Regions from separate parts of the Mesorhizobium sp. M0185 genome, predicted to be linked through region 1. Evidence: predicted binding sites of a transcription regulator. Region 1 holds the regulator's gene; each other region holds the start of a gene.

Region 1 (4,053 bases):
GACAGGTGATCGCCGAGGAACAGCGCCGGCTGGACACGCTGACCATGCCGCGCGACGAGTTGATCCGTGAATGCATGGCCATCGTCCGGCGCCGGCTGCAGGATCCAGACCTTGACGTCCGCAGTGTCGCCCGCATCGCCCTGGCGATTCAGGGCATTACCGACTCCCCTGCACGCGCCATGCTGTGGTCGCCGATCACGCCGCAGACCGACATCGCCTTTGCCGACATGCTGGAGGACGAATTCGGCACCCCGGCAACGGTGGAGAACGACTGCAACATGATGGCGGTGGCTTTGCGCTGGCGCAATCCGGATCGCTATCGCGACGACTTCATCGCCATCCTGCTTTCGCATGGCATCGGCATGGGGCTGGTGCTGAAGGGCGAACTGTTCACCGGGACGCATTCCTCGGGCGGCGAATTTGGCCACATGATCCATCGTCCGGGCGGCGCGCTCTGCCGTTGCGGGCGGCGCGGCTGCATCGAGGCCTATGCCGGCAACTACGCCATCTGGCGCAACGCCAGGCAGATGAGCGAAGACAGCGAACCGGTCGCCGACGTCAGCGACGCCGACATGCGAGCACTGGCGGCCCGGGCGCGCGAGAAAGATGGGCCGGAACGCGAGGCCTACCGCAAGGCCGGCGAAGCGCTGGGTTTCGGTCTCGGCTCGCTGTTCGCGCTGATCGATCCGGCACCGGTCGCGATGGTCGGCGCCAGTGCCGCCGCCTTCGATCTGATCGAGCCGGCCTTGCGGAAGGCAATCGCCCAGACCGCCGGCGGCCAGCATTCAGGCTCGATCTCCTTCGATACAGAGCCGAACGAATTGCCGCTGATCCGCGAAGGCTGCGCGATGCGGGCGTTAAGCTTCGTCGACCAGGAGATTTTCGCGCCGGGCGCGCAAATGAGGCCCAGCGTCAGAAAGAACGTAGCCTGACCAGGCGGGTCAATCTTCCCTGATCGCATAGCCGGCACCGCGGATGGTGCGGATGACATCCGGCATCCGGCCGTTGTTGACGGCTTTGCGCAGCCGCCCGACATGCACGTCGACGGTGCGTTCGTCGATGTAGATTGTCTCGCCCCAGACATTATCGAGTAACTGGCTGCGCGAGAAGACACGGCCCGGATGCCGCATCATGAACTCGAGCAGCCGGAATTCGGTCGGCCCGAGCCTGATTTCGCTCTTCTTGCGATAGACCCTGTGCGATTCGCGATCGAGAACGATGTCGCCGACCTTCAGCACGCTGGACAGCACTTCCGGCTTGGCGCGCCGCAGCAGCGCCTTGACCCTGGCCATGAATTCCGGTGTCGAAAACGGTTTGACCAGATAGTCGTCGGCGCCGGTCGAAAGACCGCGCACCCGGTCGCTCTCCTCGCCGCGCGCGGTCAGCATGATGATCGGTAGCCGCTCGGTTTCGGGGCGCACCCGCAGCCGACGACAGAGCTCGATGCCGGAAACCGCTGGTATCATCCAGTCGAGCACCAAAAGGTCGGGCACATTCTCCTGCAAACGGATCTCGGCTTCGTCGCCGCGTGTCACCACCTCGACCTGGTAGCCTTCGGATTCGAGATTGTAGCGGAGCAGCACACCCAACGGCTCCTCGTCCTCCACCACCATTATGCGTGGTGCGATCATCGGCTGGGCACCCCCATCATGTCACCGGTGCGGACATTGTCGTTTCGTCCTGCTTCGGACGATTGACCGGCAATTGCTCGCCGGTCAGCACATAATACGCATTTTCGGCGATGTTGGTGACATGGTCGCCGATCCGCTCCAGATTCTTGGCGCAGAACAGCAGGTGCGTGCAAGCGGTGATGTTGCGCGGATCTTCCATCATGTAGGTCAACAGCTCGCGGAACACGGAGGTGTATTTGACGTCGATGCGCTCGTCGGCGGCACGCAGCTTGGCCAACGCGGCCGCATCGCCTGCAGCATATTCCTCGATGACACCCTGCACCTGGATGAGAACCAGCTGCGCCATCGCGTCGATGGAATGCGACAGGTCCCGCGGCGTGGCGCTGAGGCTGACCGCACTCACGCGCTTGGCGATATTCTTGGCAAGGTCGCCGATGCGTTCGAGGTCGCCCGCCATGCGGATCGCTCCGACCACATGGCGAAGATCGTGGGCCATCGGCTGGCGTTTGGCGATCAGGGTGATGGCGCGGTCGTCCAGTTCGCGTTGACGCGCATCCATGATGGCGTCGTCGGAAACGACGCGTTGCGCCAGCACGTTGTCGGAATTCAACAGGGCCTTGGTCGCCCCGCCGACCATCGAACCGGCGAGGTCGGCCATGTCGCGGATCAGCTTGCTGATCTGCTCGAGATCCTCGTCGAAAGAAGCGACTGTGTGTTCGCCCATGGTCCTGTCCTCATATGCATGATCGGAACGGCTCAGCCGAAGCGGCCAGTGATGTAGTCCTGCGTGCGCTTCTCGCGGGGTGACGTGAAGATCTTCTCGGTCCGGTCGAACTCGACCAGCTCACCCAGATACATGAAGGCGGTCTGGCGCGACACGCGCGCCGCTTGCTGCATGTTGTGGGTTACGATGACGATCGTGTAGTCGGCTTGCAACTCGTCGATCAGTTCCTCGATCTTGGCGGTCGACAACGGGTCGAGGGCCGAAGCCGGTTCGTCGAGCAGAATGACTTCCGGCTTCACGGCCACCGTGCGGGCGATACAGAGCCGCTGCTGCTGGCCGCCGGACAGGCTCAAGCCGCTGGCGTTGAGCTTGTCCTTGACCTCGCTCCACAGCGCGGCGCGCTTCAACGCCTGTTCGACGCGGCCGTCCATCTCGGACTTGCCGAGGTTCTCGTAGAGCCTGACGCCGAAGGCGATGTTCTCGTAGATCGACATCGGGAACGGCGTCGGCTTCTGGAACACCATGCCGATCTTGGTCCTGAGGAGGTTGAGATCCTGCGACCGGTCGAGAATGTTCTTGCCGTCGAGCAGCACCTGGCCCTCGGCCGTCTGTTTTGGGTAGAGCTCATAGATGCGGTTGAACACACGCAGCAGCGTCGATTTCCCGCAGCCGGAAGGGCCGATGAAGGCCGTGACACTGCGCTCAGGCAGCGACAGGCTGATGTCCTTCAGCGCCTTGCTCTGGCCGTAGTAGAAGTTGAGATTCTTGACCTCGATCTTCGTCTTCTCGGCGACCGTTTCGGCCATCGTCATGTCTGGGGACAACATCTGTGTCATCTGTCCTCTCTGCGTCCGGTAAGGCTGCGGGCGAGGATGCTCAAGCCCAGAACCGTCAGGGTGATTATGAGTGCGCCGGTCCACGCCAGTTGCTGCCATTCCTCGTAAGGGCTGAGAGCGAACTGGAAGATGGTCACCGGCAGGCTGGCCATCGGCGCGTTGATATTGCTGCTCCAGAACTGGTTGTTGAGCGCGGTGAAGAGCAGCGGCGCCGTCTCGCCGGAAATGCGTGCTATCGCCAGCAATATGCCGGTGACGATGCCGGACAATGCGGCGCGGTAGGCGACCGAACGGATCACCACCCAGCGTGGCGCGCCGATCGCGGCACCGGCTTCACGCAACGCGTTCGGCACCAGGTTGAGCATGTCTTCAGTGGTGCGCACGACCACCGGAATGACCAGGATGGCAAGCGCAACGGCGCCGGCAATGGCCGAGAAATGTCCCATTGGCCGCACCATCAGCTCATAGACAAACAAGCCGATGATGATCGACGGCGCCGACAACAGGATGTCGTTGATGAAGCGGACGACGGTGGTGATGCGCGAAAAGCGTCCATACTCGGCCATGTAGGTCCCCGCCAGCACGCCGATCGGCGTGCCGACGACAACGGCGATGATCGTCATCAGCAGGCTGCCCGCGATGGCATTGAGCAGGCCGCCGGCCTCGCCCGGTGGTGGCGTCATCTCGGTGAAGACCGCGAACGAAAGCCCGGCTGTGCCCTTATAGACCAGTGCGCCGAGGATGAGCGCCAGCCAGGCAAGCCCGATGCCGGCGGCGACGACGCAAAGCGCCATCATCACCGAATTCCTGGCTTTGCGGCGGCTGTGGAGCGATGAGGATGGCGACATCGGTCAGGCTCCCG
Region 2 (4,053 bases), on a different contig from region 1:
GGCGAGCCACCAAATAAAGTCACCAAATCTTAAATGTCTTGGTGTGAAGTGGAATTATTAACCAAGGCGGAACCTTTCATGGTCCGGACAGTTCGAATTTCATGATCGAGATAGGCATCAAACTCCGGCCGATTTTGGCATGTACCGCGCTCGCCGTCCTCCTCGCGGCCGGCGCGGCGCAGTCGGCGGCGTCGTACAAGGAGACGCGGTCTGCTTTGCCGTCCGACAAGCCGTCGGCGGAGCAGCTTTTTGCCGATGCTCCCGATGGCGTCGATCCGGTGGTGACCGGGCCGGTCAGCGCCGCCTTCAAGCAGCGGCAGCAAAATGCCGGATGCGACAGCGCCGTCTGGCCCAACATTCCCGTCGTCTGCTATCCCGATTGATATACGTCCTACCCTCGGGCTGGCCCGAGGGTAGTGACGCCGTCGCTCACGCCGACCGCACCGGATCGAGCGTGACCTTGTAGAGTTCGCTGTCGTCGCGATCCATCAGCCGCACCGTCAACTGCTCGGTGGCGCCATCGATTTCGACGAGCCCGAAGAACTGCAGGCCGGCCGAAGGCGGCAGGTTTTGACCCTGTTCGGCAGTTGGTGCCTTTATGAACTTCAGCTCCGGGCCGAATGTCATATCGAAACCATTAGGCCCGAACGTGCCGGAATGGATCGGACCCGAAACGAATTCCCAAAACGGATTGAAGTCCTGGAACTGCGCCTTGTCCGGATTGTAGTAATGCGCGGCTGTGTAATGCACGTCTGCGGTGAGCCAGACAGTGTTGCTGATACCCGCATTCTTTATATAGCGAAGAAGGTCGGCAATTTCCAGCTCACGCCCTTTGGCCGGGCCATTGTCGCCATTGCTGACCGCCTCGGCCCCTACCTTCTTGGTGCCGTCGTTCCAGACGACGAGGCCGAGCGGCATGTCGGCGGCGATGATTTTCCAGGTTGCGTTGGAATTCGCCAGTTCACGCTTCAGCCACTTGATCTGCTGTTCACCGAGGATGCGCGATTGCGGCGTCATCGTCTCCTGCATATCCGGACCGTTGGGGCCGCGGTAGGAACGCATGTCGAGGAAGAACACGTCGAGCAGCGGACCATAGGCGATCTTGCGGTAGACGCGGCCGGGCTCCGACGGCTCGTAACGGATCGTCGTCATTTCGTGGAAGGCGCGCGCCGCACGTGCCGCCAGCACATGGATGGATTTTTCAGTGTAGCGATCGTCGGCGCTCAGGTCCTTCGAGTCCGACCAGTTGTTCAGCACCTCGTGGTCATCCCACTGATAGAAGGTCGGACAGATGGCGCTGAGCGCCAGCACATGCCTGTCCATCATGTTGTATTTCCACTGCGCCCGGTATTCGTCCAACGTTTCGGCAACCTTGCGCTTCTCGTCGATCAGCACTTTGTTTTTCCACTTGCCGCCGTTGGGCAGGTCGACCTCGTCCTTCATCGCACCATCGGCATAGATCGTATCGCCCGAATGCAGGAAGAAGTCGGGCGTGTGCTTGGCAATGGTGGCGTAGGTCTTCATGCCGGTCTCGTCGATGCCCCAGCCTTGGCCGGCGGTGTCGCCCGACCAGGCAAAGCGAATGTCGCGCTTCGAGGCAGGTGCCGTGCGGAAGCGGCCGACGACCGGCTCGGAAACGGCGTTGATGTCGGCAAGATCGGCCGCGACCATGCGGTAGAAGATGTCCTGGTCGGAGGCGAGATCGGTAAGCAGCCGCTTCACCGTATAATCGCTGGCCGGCGAGGTATCGAGCGGCGCCAGGCGGACGGCATTGGTGAAGCTTTCGGTCGACGACACCTCGAACATGACGCGCGACGGCCGGTCGGTGCGTGTCCAGACCATGCCGCTGGTGGCATCGACGTCGCCGGATTGGATGCCATGGGTGAACGCCGGGCGCTGATTGGCGCGCGAGTAATAGGGAAGGGCGAGGCCCGAGGCGCCGACCAGGCCAACGGCGCTGGCCGACGTGACGAAAGCGCGCCGCGTCATCGAAATCTTGTTCATGGCTGTCTCCTGGATGGCATTGAACGTCGCCGCCAAGCTCCAGCTTCAATGTTTCAGGCACATTTCGAAACGATGAAGGTTTGATAACAGTGAACAGGCTGGCGAATCTCCCTCGTTGAGGGGGAGATGTCGCCGAAGGCGACAGAAGGGGGTCGTCTCGCGCGGAGCGCCGGCCTCCTGCATCGGCGATAAGGGGCCGAGCCCAGTCGGACCGACCCCCTCTGGCCGCTTCGCGGCCATCTCCCCCTCAAGGGGGAGATTAGCACGGCCGATTGCGCCCTATGCCGCCTGCGGTTCCGGATCAAACGCCGGGCGGGTGGTATTGATCAGCAGCGAGATGCAGGCGGCGGCTATTGCCGTCATACCGGCGATCAGGAAGGCAAGCTCGTAATTGCCTTGCAGCTCGCGCATGGTGCCGCCGAAGAAGGCCGCTGTCGCGGCGCCAACCTGATGGCCGGCGACGATCCAGCCGAAGACGATCGGTCCGCTGCGGTCGCCGAACGCCTCGTTGGAAAGCCTGAGCGTCGGCGGCACCGTGGCGATCCAGTCCAGTCCGTAAAACACGGCGAAGATGATCAGGCTGGTTGCCGAAAAGCCGGAATAGGGCAGATAGATCAGCGACAGGCCGCGAATACCGTAATAGACGCCGAGCAGCTTGCGCGGGTCGAAACGGTCGGTGAGCCAGCCCGACAGCGTCGTGCCGATAAGATCGAAGATGCCCATCATCGACAGCAGGCCGGCGGCTTGCACTTCGCCTATGCCCATGTCGCCGCAAAAGGCGATCAGGTGCGTGCCGACCAACCCGTTGGTGGTGAAGCCGCAGACGAAGAAAGTGGCGAACAGATACCAGAAGACGCGCGTGCCGGCGGCGCGGCGCAGCGTGCTCATCGTATGCGCGAGGAAATTGCCTTGCGCGGCAGGTGGTGACGGCGGCACGTCGTCGAGCTCGGCGCCATAGCGCACCATGCCGATGGAGGCCGGCCGCTCCGGCACCAGCAGCCAGACCAGCGGCAGCAGGCAGGCGGTGGCAACCGAGACCGCGATGACAACCGGCCTCCAGCCGCCCGACTGGGCGAGCGAGGCGAGCAGCGGCAGGAAGACCAGCAGCCCGGTGGCACTGGACGCCGACATCAGTCCCATCACCAAGCCGCGATTGGTCTTGAACCAGCGGTTGACGATGGTCGCGCCGAGCACGGTGGCGACGGCGCCCGAGCTGACGCCGGAAAACACGCCCCAGGTGAGGAGCAGATGCCACGGTTTGGTCATCAACAGGCTGAGCGCGGTCGATCCCGACATCAACAGCAGCGCGGCAAGCAAGGTGCGGCGCAGCCCGATCCGCTCCATCAACGCCGCGGCAAACGGCCCGGTCAGGCCATAGAGGAAGATGCCGGTGGCCGCCGCCAGCGACACCACGTCGCGCCGCCAGCCGAAACTGTTCTCCAGCGGCAGCATCATGACTGCCGGCGCCGAACGCAGGCCCGCTGCGATCAGCAGGCAGAGGAAGATGACGGCGACCACGACGAAAGCGTAGCGCTGGCCAAACGGGCGGGATTGAGTTATCATGTTACTGACCGGTACGTTGCAGGAGCGCGAAACATACGTACCGACCGGTAACATTGTCAACCAGCTAATCGGCAGACCAGGCATGAAAAGCATTGAACCAACGATCAAGGCCAATGACGCACCGCCGCCTCGCGCCGCCGAACGGATTCTCCAGGTGGCGCGCGATCTGTTCTACCGGCAAGGCATCAGGGCGATCGGCGTCGACGAGATCGTGCGGCGTGCCGGCGTCACCAAGCCCAGCCTCTACCGCAGCTTTCCGTCCAAGGACGAGCTGGCCGCATCCTACCTTCGGCACTATGACCTCGAATTCTGGGAGCGCTTCGACGAGGCGGTGAATGCCCATCCGGGCGATCCGCGCGCGCAGATCGTCGCCTTCCTGACGCGTGTCGGCAAGCGTACGCAAAGGCCCGATTATCGTGGCTGCGGCATGACCAATGCCGCGGTCGAATATCCCGAACATGGCCATCCGGCCCGCGTCGTGAGCGA
Region 3 (4,053 bases), on a different contig from region 1:
TTGAGCAGCGGGTCCCATACGATGCCGAGGCTTCTCAGCAAATAGGCCAACGAGCCGATCGAGGGATTGAACAGGAAAAGCCAAAGCATGCCGGCAATCGCCGGCGCCACGGCGTAAGGCCATATCAACAGTGTGCGGTAGAGGCCTTTGCCGCGCACGGCCTTCTCGGCCATGACCGCGAGCACCAGGGCCACAACCATGGCAACGATCGCGGTCGCAAGAGAGAACACTACTGTGACCTTGATCGAGTTGAGGTAGGCCGGATCGGCCAGCACCTTCCGGAAATTGGCAAACCAGACAAACCGGCTCCTCAGCCCGAACGCGTCTTGCCTGAGCATCGACTGGTAAAGCGCCTGACCGGCCGGCCAGTAAAAGAAAACCAGGGTGATGGCGAGTTGTGGCGCCACCAGCAGGTAGGGCAGGATCTTGTTGGGAAAGACGACGCGTGGAGACAGGCTGATTTCCCTCGCTATCCAGGTATCGCCCACGCGAGCTCGCGCGGGCGATATTCCAACCGACTAACCGAGATAATCCCGTCAGTTCTCCAGCGCTTCCTTGATCGCGGCGTTGCCGCGCGTGACCGCATTGTCGAGCGCCTGCTGAGCGGTTTGTTGGCCGGCCAGCATCTTCTCCAGCTCCTCGTTCTGGATATCGCGCACCTGCGGCAGATTCGGCAGGCGCACGCCCTTCGAGTTGTCGGTCGGCGCCTTGCCCGTCATCTGCAGGATGGGTGTCTCGCGGCCGGGGTTTTTGTCATAGAAGCCTGATTTCTTAGTCGCCTCGTATGCCGCAAGCGTCACTGGCAGGTATCCCGACTTCTGGTGCAGATATTCCTGCACATCGGTCTTGGACAGATAGGCAAAGAAGGCCGCGACGCCCTTGTATTCCTCGTCCGACTTGTTGCCGAACACCCACAGGCTGGCACCACCCGGCGTCGTGTTCTGTGGTGCGCCCTTGGCGTCGGTATCATACGGAAGCTGGCCGATGCCATAGTTCATGCCGGACTTGACGATATCGCCGAGGCCGCCCGACGATTCGGTGAAGATGCCGCATTCGCCGGCGAGGAATATCTGCTTGGCTTCGGAGGTGCGTCCGCCATATTTGAACGTGCCGTCCTTGGCCAGGTCAGCTAGCGCCTGGAAGTGGTTGACGAAAATCGGCGCATTGATCTTGAGTTCGACATCACCGCCGGCCAGTCCATTCTGCTGGGTGGCCCAAGGCACGTCATTCCACGCCGCGAAATTCTCCAGGTGGATCCAGGTCAGCCAGGTCGAGGTATAGCCGCAAGGGGCGGCGCCGCTCGTCTTGATCTTCTTGGCAGCTTCCCACACCTCGTTCCACGTCTTGGGCGGATTGTTCACGTCGAGGCCTGCCTTCTGGAAGATGTCCTTGTTGTAATAGAGGATGGGCGAGGAAGAGTTGTAGGGGAACGATAGCATGGTGCCGTCCGGCTTCGAATAATAGCCTACGATGCCGGGCAGATACTGGCTCTTGTCGAAAGTCATCCCGGCGCCGGTCATCACATCGGCCACCGGCTTTATCGCACCCTCGGCCGCCATCATCACGCCGGTGCCGACGTCGAACACCTGGAGGATATCGGGCGCCTGGCCGGCGCGGAAAGCGGCGATGCCGGCATTCAGCGTCTCCGGATAGGTGCCCTTGAACACCGGAACGAGCTCATAGTCGCTCTGGCTGGCGTTGAAATCCTTGGAGATCTTGGCGACGACCTCGGCGTTGGCGCCGGTCATGGCGTGCCACCAGCTGATCTGCGTGACGGCGAAGGCGGAGGTGGTGGAAAGCAGGGTCAAGGTGGCGGCGATACCGGCCGCAAAGCCGAAGAACTTCATGTTTCATCTCCCGTTTGTCATTGGCGAAAGGGGGCACCTCCGCAAAGCCAATATGTGGCGCTGATGACAATCGGACAACGGTTTTGTTGCGGATCAATGAACACCATTTCTTCCTAAAGTGCACTCGCTACCGAAAGCGCGGCGTCAGAAACGACATCACCGCCTTGTCGGCGCAGCGGCATCGGTTTTCCCCCGAAAAGACCCGCCTCATGGCCCGCGGGTTAACCATTCGTTAAAATCTCCAAGAGCTAATCCGTCACATCTCTCCTGTTAGTTTTGGCAGACCGAGTGAACCAGGATGCTGACGGTCTATAATTGTATCGTAAATCAGCACGACCTGAGACTGGTTGCGCTCGCCGCGCTCGTCTGTGGAATTTCTTGTTTCTCAGCAGTTAATCTCCTTAGGCATGTCGGCCGATCGACCGAGCGAAACCGGCTTGTCTGGCTGATGATCGCCGCGGCCTCGACCGGGTTCGGCATATGGGCGACGCATTTCATCGCCATGACCGCGTTTACGCCGGGAATACCGAACGCATACAATCCGGGATTATCCGCCTTTTCGCTTGCCGCCGCCGTTATCATGACCGCGCTTGGGATGTGGGTCGCCACCTTGCGCCGCGGCATCGACCATTTCCTCGTCGGTGGCGCCATTCTGGGCGGCGCCATCGCGACGATGCACTACATCGGCATGGCAGCTTTCGAGGTCGAAGGCCGGGTCGTATGGAACCTGCTCCTTGTCGCGATATCGCTTCTGGCCGGCGTGACCCTCGCGGCACTGGCGCTCCTTGTCGTCTTGCGCCGTCCGTCAGCGCTCGCGACTTTCGGCGGCGCCGCGCTTTTGACGCTGGCGATTTGCAGCTTGCATTTCATCGCGATGGCCGCGGTGTCGATCATTCCGGATTCCTCGATTGAAATATCCGAACATTCCATCGAGCCCATTTCCCAGGCCTTTGCCGCAGCGGTCGCCAGCCTGATAATCCTTGTGCTATCGGGTGCCGCGCTGTGGATCGACCTGCGCTTTCGCCGCCAGAAGCTCGAGGCCGATCGCATGCACGATCTCGCCAATGCGGCGGTGGAAGGTCTGATCGTTTGCGATGGCACCCGCATCGTCAGCGCCAATGACAGTATGGCGAAGCTGACCGGAACAGCGACAGCCACCCTGAACACGATGCAATTCGGCGAGCTTTTCGACGGACAGAGCGCAGCCGATATGTCCGGCTTCGGCGAACAGGCGCAGGAAGCGAAGTTAAGGGGCAGCGACGGGGCGAGAATTCCTGTCGAGCTGATCGCCAGGAAAATCACCTACTGCGGCAGGCCTCATACGGTGCTTGCCGTTCGCGACATCCGTGAGCGCAAGAAGGCAGAACAAGAGATCCTCCGCCTCGCGCATTTCGATCCGCTTACCGGGCTTGCCAATCGGCGGAGCTTTTCTTCCCGGCTGGAAGCAGAATTCGCCTCGATGGATCGTGGCGGCAAGGATGGACATCTGGCGCTCCTGCTGCTTGACCTTGACCGGTTCAAGCAAGTCAACGACCTCTATGGCCACGGGGCCGGCGATGCTATGCTGCAGAAGCTGGCGCACTGCATTTCCGGCATCCCGCGCCACGGACAGATGCTCGCGCGTCTCGGCGGCGATGAATTTGCCATCATAGCTCCGAACCTCCCCGACCCCCTGGCCGCAGGCCGGATAGCCGAGGACTTGCTGGCGGCGATCCGGGAGGAAAACAGGGTTTCGGTCGGCTCCGGCCTCGTCTCGGCCAGCATCGGCATCGCCTTCTTTCCGCTGGATGCCGAAGACCAGGCCGGCCTGATCAGCCATGCCGACACGGCACTCCATCGCGCCAAAACCGAAGGCAGGGACACTTATCGGTTTTTCGAGATGGCCATGGGCACCGCGGCCCGCGACAAGCGCGTGATGGAGCATGAATTGCGCCAGGCGATCGCCCGCAAGGAGTTCCACCTCGTCTATCAGCCGCAGAAGGAGATCCGCGGCGGCAGGATGATCGGCTTCGAAGCCCTGGTCCGTTGGCAGCACCCTGAGCGGGGTGACATTTCTCCGGCCGTTTTCATCCCCGTGGCCGAGGACAGTGGCGCTATCGCGCAGATCGGCGACTGGGTGCTGACGACGGCTTGTAACGATGCTGTTCGCTGGACAAACCCGCTGATGGTCGCCGTCAACGTCTCCGCCGTGCAACTTCACAATCCG
Region 4 (4,053 bases), on a different contig from region 1:
CGGGTGGCGTCGGTGACCTTGCCCTCGGTGACGGGAACGTTGAGGTCGACACGCACCAGCACACGCTTGCCGCTGATATTGCCGATGTCGTCCAGTGTCTTGAAGCCGGCCATGCTGATCCCTTTCACGAAAAATCGCGGGGACCTTACCCCGCATCGACGACGATGCAAGACCTGCCTAACGGTTCACCGAAAATATGATTCACGTATCGAGGACGAAGTGCCACGGGGAGCGAGATGGGCAGCAATGGCGCAAAACGCTCCGACATATGGCTTTACCGGTTGCGTACCACGATGCAGGCGCCGCCGACGCTTTGCAGCTTGTCGCAGATCGTGTCGGCCTTGGCTCTGTTATCGGCGCCGATCCGCACGGCATAGATGCCGCGCCTGCCGATCGGGGTACGGACCCGGCTGACCACCGGATCGTGGCCGGCAAGCATTGCCGGGAACCGGCTTTTCACTCTCAGCCACTGGTTGAGCGCCGCGGCGCGGCGAAAATTGCCGGCCACCTGCACGCCCCACGGCTTGATGTTGATCGACGACATCGGCACGGTTCTGGACATGATCACCGGCAGCTCGCGGCAAGCAGCAGCGAAACTCGCCTTCTTGTCGAGCGGCCGGATGACGCCGGCGTAGGCGGTATTGGTGAAGTTGTCGGCCGGCTCGCCCATGACGTCCAACACGTAGCTTTCGGTCTCCATCGGCAAGAAGCCGCCGGAATGCAGCCAGCGCGTCACCCGGCTCTCGCCGGCATTGTAGGCTGCGGCGGCGAGGCCGAGATTGCCGAAACCGGATTTCATTTCGGCGAGGTATTTTGCCGAGGCCGGGATCGCCTGTTCGATGTCGAAGGAATTGGCGAGCCCGCGCATCCTGGCGGTGCCCGGCATGAACTGGGCAATGCCTTCGGCGCCGACCGGGCTGACCGCATTGGGATCGAAACGGCTTTCCTTCCAGATCAACCGGGCAAAGAAATCCCTGGGCAGCCCGTTCCGGTCGGCATGGGCCTCGATCAGGTTGCAAACCTGGTCGATCAGCTTCTTTTTGGCGGGCCGTGGTGGATCGGCCTGAACGGCTGTCGCCCAGATCAGCCCGCAAATGAGAACCAGCGCCGCGCCCAGCAAACGCCGCATTCAACTACTCCGCCGCGGCTTTGTCGTGCTGCCCGAACCGCCGTTCGATATAGTCGGCGACCATCTTCTCGAAATCCGCGGCAATCGATGGGCCGCGCAGCGTCGCCGCCTTCTTGCCGTCGACGAACACCGGGGCGGTCGGTGTCTCACCGGTGCCGGGCAGCGAAATGCCGATATCGGCATGTTTGGATTCGCCCGGACCGTTGACGATGCAACCCATCACCGCGACCTTGAGGTTCTCGACGCCGGGATAGCGTTCGCGCCACACCGGCATGTTCTTGCGCAGGTCGGCCTGGATGTTCTGGGCAAGCTCCTGGAACACGGTCGAGGTCGTGCGGCCGCAGCCCGGGCAGGCGGCGACGATCGGCACGAACTGCCTGAAGCCCATGGTCTGCAACAGCTCCTGCGACACCTGCACTTCGCGTGTGCGGTCACCGTTCGGCTCCGGCGTCAGCGAGATACGGATGGTGTCGCCGATCCCTTGCTGGAGCAGGATGCCCATGGCCGCGGACGAGGCGACGATGCCTTTCGAGCCCATGCCGGCCTCTGTCAGGCCGAGGTGCAGCGCATGGTCGGATCGGGTGGCAAGCTCGGTGTAGACGGCGATCAGATCCTGCACGCCGCTGACCTTGGCCGACAGGATGATCTTCTCGCGCGCAAGGCCGATCTCTTCGGCCATTTCGGCCGACAGGATCGCCGATTGCACGATTGCCTCGCGCGTCACTTCCTGCGCGGTCAGCGGAAAGCCTTGGGCCTGGTTGTCATCCATCAGCCGGGTCAGCAGCTCCTGGTCGAGCGAACCCCAGTTGACGCCGATGCGCACCGGCTTGTCGTATCGGATCGCCATCTCGACGATTGCCGCGAACTGCCGGTCCTTCTTGTCCTTGAAACCGACATTGCCGGGGTTGATGCGGTACTTGGCCAAGGCCGCGGCGCAGGCCGGATGATCGGCCAGGAGCTTGTGGCCGATATAATGGAAATCGCCGACCAGCGGCACGTTGATGCCGAGCCGCTCCAGTCGCTCGCGGATGGCCGGCACAGCGGCAGCGCTTTCGTCGCGGTCGACCGTTATGCGCACGATCTCGGAGCCGGCGCGATGCAGCGCCGCCACTTGCGCGACCGTCTGGTCGACATCGGCCGTGTCGGTGTTGGTCATCGACTGGACGACGACTGGGGCGCCGCCGCCGACAATCACGCCGCCGACATCGACACCGACCGACCTGCGGCGTGGGAAGGGTGAGGAAAAATATCCGGTCATGCCGGCTACCTTTAATCTTGAAGGTCCGGGCATGAGGTGGAGGAGCAAAGATGGCTTGTCAATGGCAACTGGCGCGCAGGCCCAGCAAATCGGAAACAACAAGACGGCAGCTTGCCGCAAATCCATGAGCGTTTCCGGCAGCATAGAGACATGCCACCGGAAAGATCGCGCTCCGGGCGGCGCTTCTAGTCCTGGAAGGGTTTCAGTGGGTCGTCGGTTTCGCCTTCAGTTTTTCAATCTCGTCCTTGAGCGCCAGCTTGCGCCGCTTGAGATTCACGATTTCGAGGTCGTCTACCGATGGATGGGTCATCGCATCATCGATTTCGCGTTCGATGTCGCCGTGTTTCCGCTGCAGCTCATCAAGATGGGATGCAAGAGACATGATTGGTTCTCCCTTTCATGGTTTCCTCGGATTGCAGCCGTCATGGCACGTCCACCGCAGGCTCGCTTCTATGACGGCATAATGACAGTGTGCCACCATCGCGCACCGATGTCGAATGCTGCGTGGTAGCATTCCACGCCAATATGAAATGTGATATGGGCTGCGCGCCGGGGCAAGAAGCCCCGGTCCCGCCCAATCAGGCCCATAGTTTGGGCGCCGCAGACGTGCAGACGGTAAAAATGTCCGATCAGGAACAGGCAGATATCCGCCTCGAATATTCCCGGCTGAAGCAGGAACACGCCGATTTCGACGCGGCCATCAATGCGATGATCGCCATGAATTGCGACCCGCTGCAGATCCAGCGCATGAAGAAAAAGAAGCTTTTCCTGAAGGACAGGCTGATGGCGCTGGAAGACAAGATCATTCCAGACATTATTGCTTGAACGAACGCCATTGTTTGAACGAACGCCGGCGGGGCCTGCTGGAAAAGCGGTTATGCCGCGATCGAAAGCCGTGCGGCGCGCTCGCGCAACAACGCTATCAGGTTGTCGGTCTTTTCGGTCGAGGTATCGATCGGAACCACCAGGCACATCGTCGCCTCGACCCTGCCCGGCGCTGAAAAGACCGGCGCGGCCAGGCATTTCGTGTAGGCATCGACAAGGCCGGAGGTGACGCAGTAGCCGGCCGACTTGGCGACGGCGATGTCGTCTATGAAATCGTCGAGTTGCAATCTGCGGCCGTCCGGCAGCACGAGATCGTCCTCGGAGACCATATCCTCAATCGCTGCCCTGTCGAAGCCGGCGAGGAGCAGTCGCCCGGAAGCTGTCCAGGGGAGCGGTATTTGCAGACCGGTCGCCGAGCTGATCCGGAATGGCCTCGTTCCCGGGGTTGAATGGACGATGGTGTAGCGGCCGCTTTGCAGCATGCACAACTCCGAGGTCTCGCCGGTCTCGCGTGACAGATGATCGACTTCCTGGCGTCCTCGCCTGAGCAGGTCGTTGCCCCGCACATAGTCCATTCCGTAGAGATAGAGCTTCTTTCCGAAATAGACCCGATTGCCGTCTCCGGCCATCTCCAGCAGGCCTGCGTCGACCAGCGAGCGCACAAGCGTATAAGTCGTCGAACGCGGCGCGTTTACCCCCTTGGCAAGGTCGCCGATGCCGATCGCACGCTGGGTCGTGTGGAGAAACTCCAGAATCTGGAGGACCCGGTTGAGGCCCTTCTCCCGAGAAACCGAGTTCTTGTCTTCGTCCAGACCGGCGTCCGGTCGAGCGGCCAAGGCAT

What was found. Region 1 encodes PhoB, which activates phosphate uptake and scavenging genes when phosphate is short. Its sites were predicted from a motif close to TGTCATNNANCTGTCAT; they were not measured.
Region 2: a site for PhoB is predicted at 2,077-2,093, ahead of NKJ20_RS04910 (alkaline phosphatase D family protein). Genes of this name have one in related genera too.
Region 3: a site for PhoB is predicted at 1,911-1,927, ahead of ugpB (sn-glycerol-3-phosphate ABC transporter substrate-binding protein UgpB). Genes of this name have one in related genera too.
Region 4: a site for PhoB is predicted at 2,840-2,856, ahead of NKJ20_RS24695 (YdcH family protein). Genes of this name have one in related genera too.

Annotation. Positions count from the first base shown of each region.
Region 1 is NZ_JAMYSY010000035.1:61,053-65,105, forward strand. Features, by position in the region: gene NKJ20_RS23995 (ROK family protein) at 1-932, shown strand, start outside; gene phoB (phosphate regulon transcriptional regulator PhoB) at 942-1,631, opposite strand; gene phoU (phosphate signaling complex protein PhoU) at 1,648-2,355, opposite strand; gene pstB (phosphate ABC transporter ATP-binding protein PstB) at 2,388-3,191, opposite strand; gene pstA (phosphate ABC transporter permease PstA) at 3,188-4,039, opposite strand; gene pstC (phosphate ABC transporter permease subunit PstC) at 4,043-4,053, opposite strand, start outside.
Region 2 is NZ_JAMYSY010000004.1:69,928-73,980, reverse strand. Features, by position in the region: gene NKJ20_RS04915 (hypothetical protein) at 102-383, shown strand; gene NKJ20_RS04910 (alkaline phosphatase D family protein) at 430-2,004, opposite strand; gene NKJ20_RS04905 (MFS transporter) at 2,284-3,567, opposite strand; gene NKJ20_RS04900 (TetR/AcrR family transcriptional regulator) at 3,650-4,053, shown strand, end outside.
Region 3 is NZ_JAMYSY010000009.1:61,509-65,561, reverse strand. Features, by position in the region: gene ugpA (sn-glycerol-3-phosphate ABC transporter permease UgpA) at 1-455, opposite strand, end outside; gene ugpB (sn-glycerol-3-phosphate ABC transporter substrate-binding protein UgpB) at 537-1,847, opposite strand; gene NKJ20_RS09770 (bifunctional diguanylate cyclase/phosphodiesterase) at 2,146-4,053, shown strand, end outside.
Region 4 is NZ_JAMYSY010000038.1:10,395-14,447, forward strand. Features, by position in the region: gene NKJ20_RS24680 (phosphoglycerate kinase) at 1-113, opposite strand, end outside; gene NKJ20_RS24685 (lytic transglycosylase domain-containing protein) at 275-1,129, opposite strand; gene ispG (flavodoxin-dependent (E)-4-hydroxy-3-methylbut-2-enyl-diphosphate synthase) at 1,134-2,387, opposite strand; gene NKJ20_RS24695 (YdcH family protein) at 2,590-2,769, opposite strand; gene NKJ20_RS24700 (YdcH family protein) at 3,009-3,212, shown strand; gene NKJ20_RS24705 (IclR family transcriptional regulator) at 3,263-4,053, opposite strand, start outside.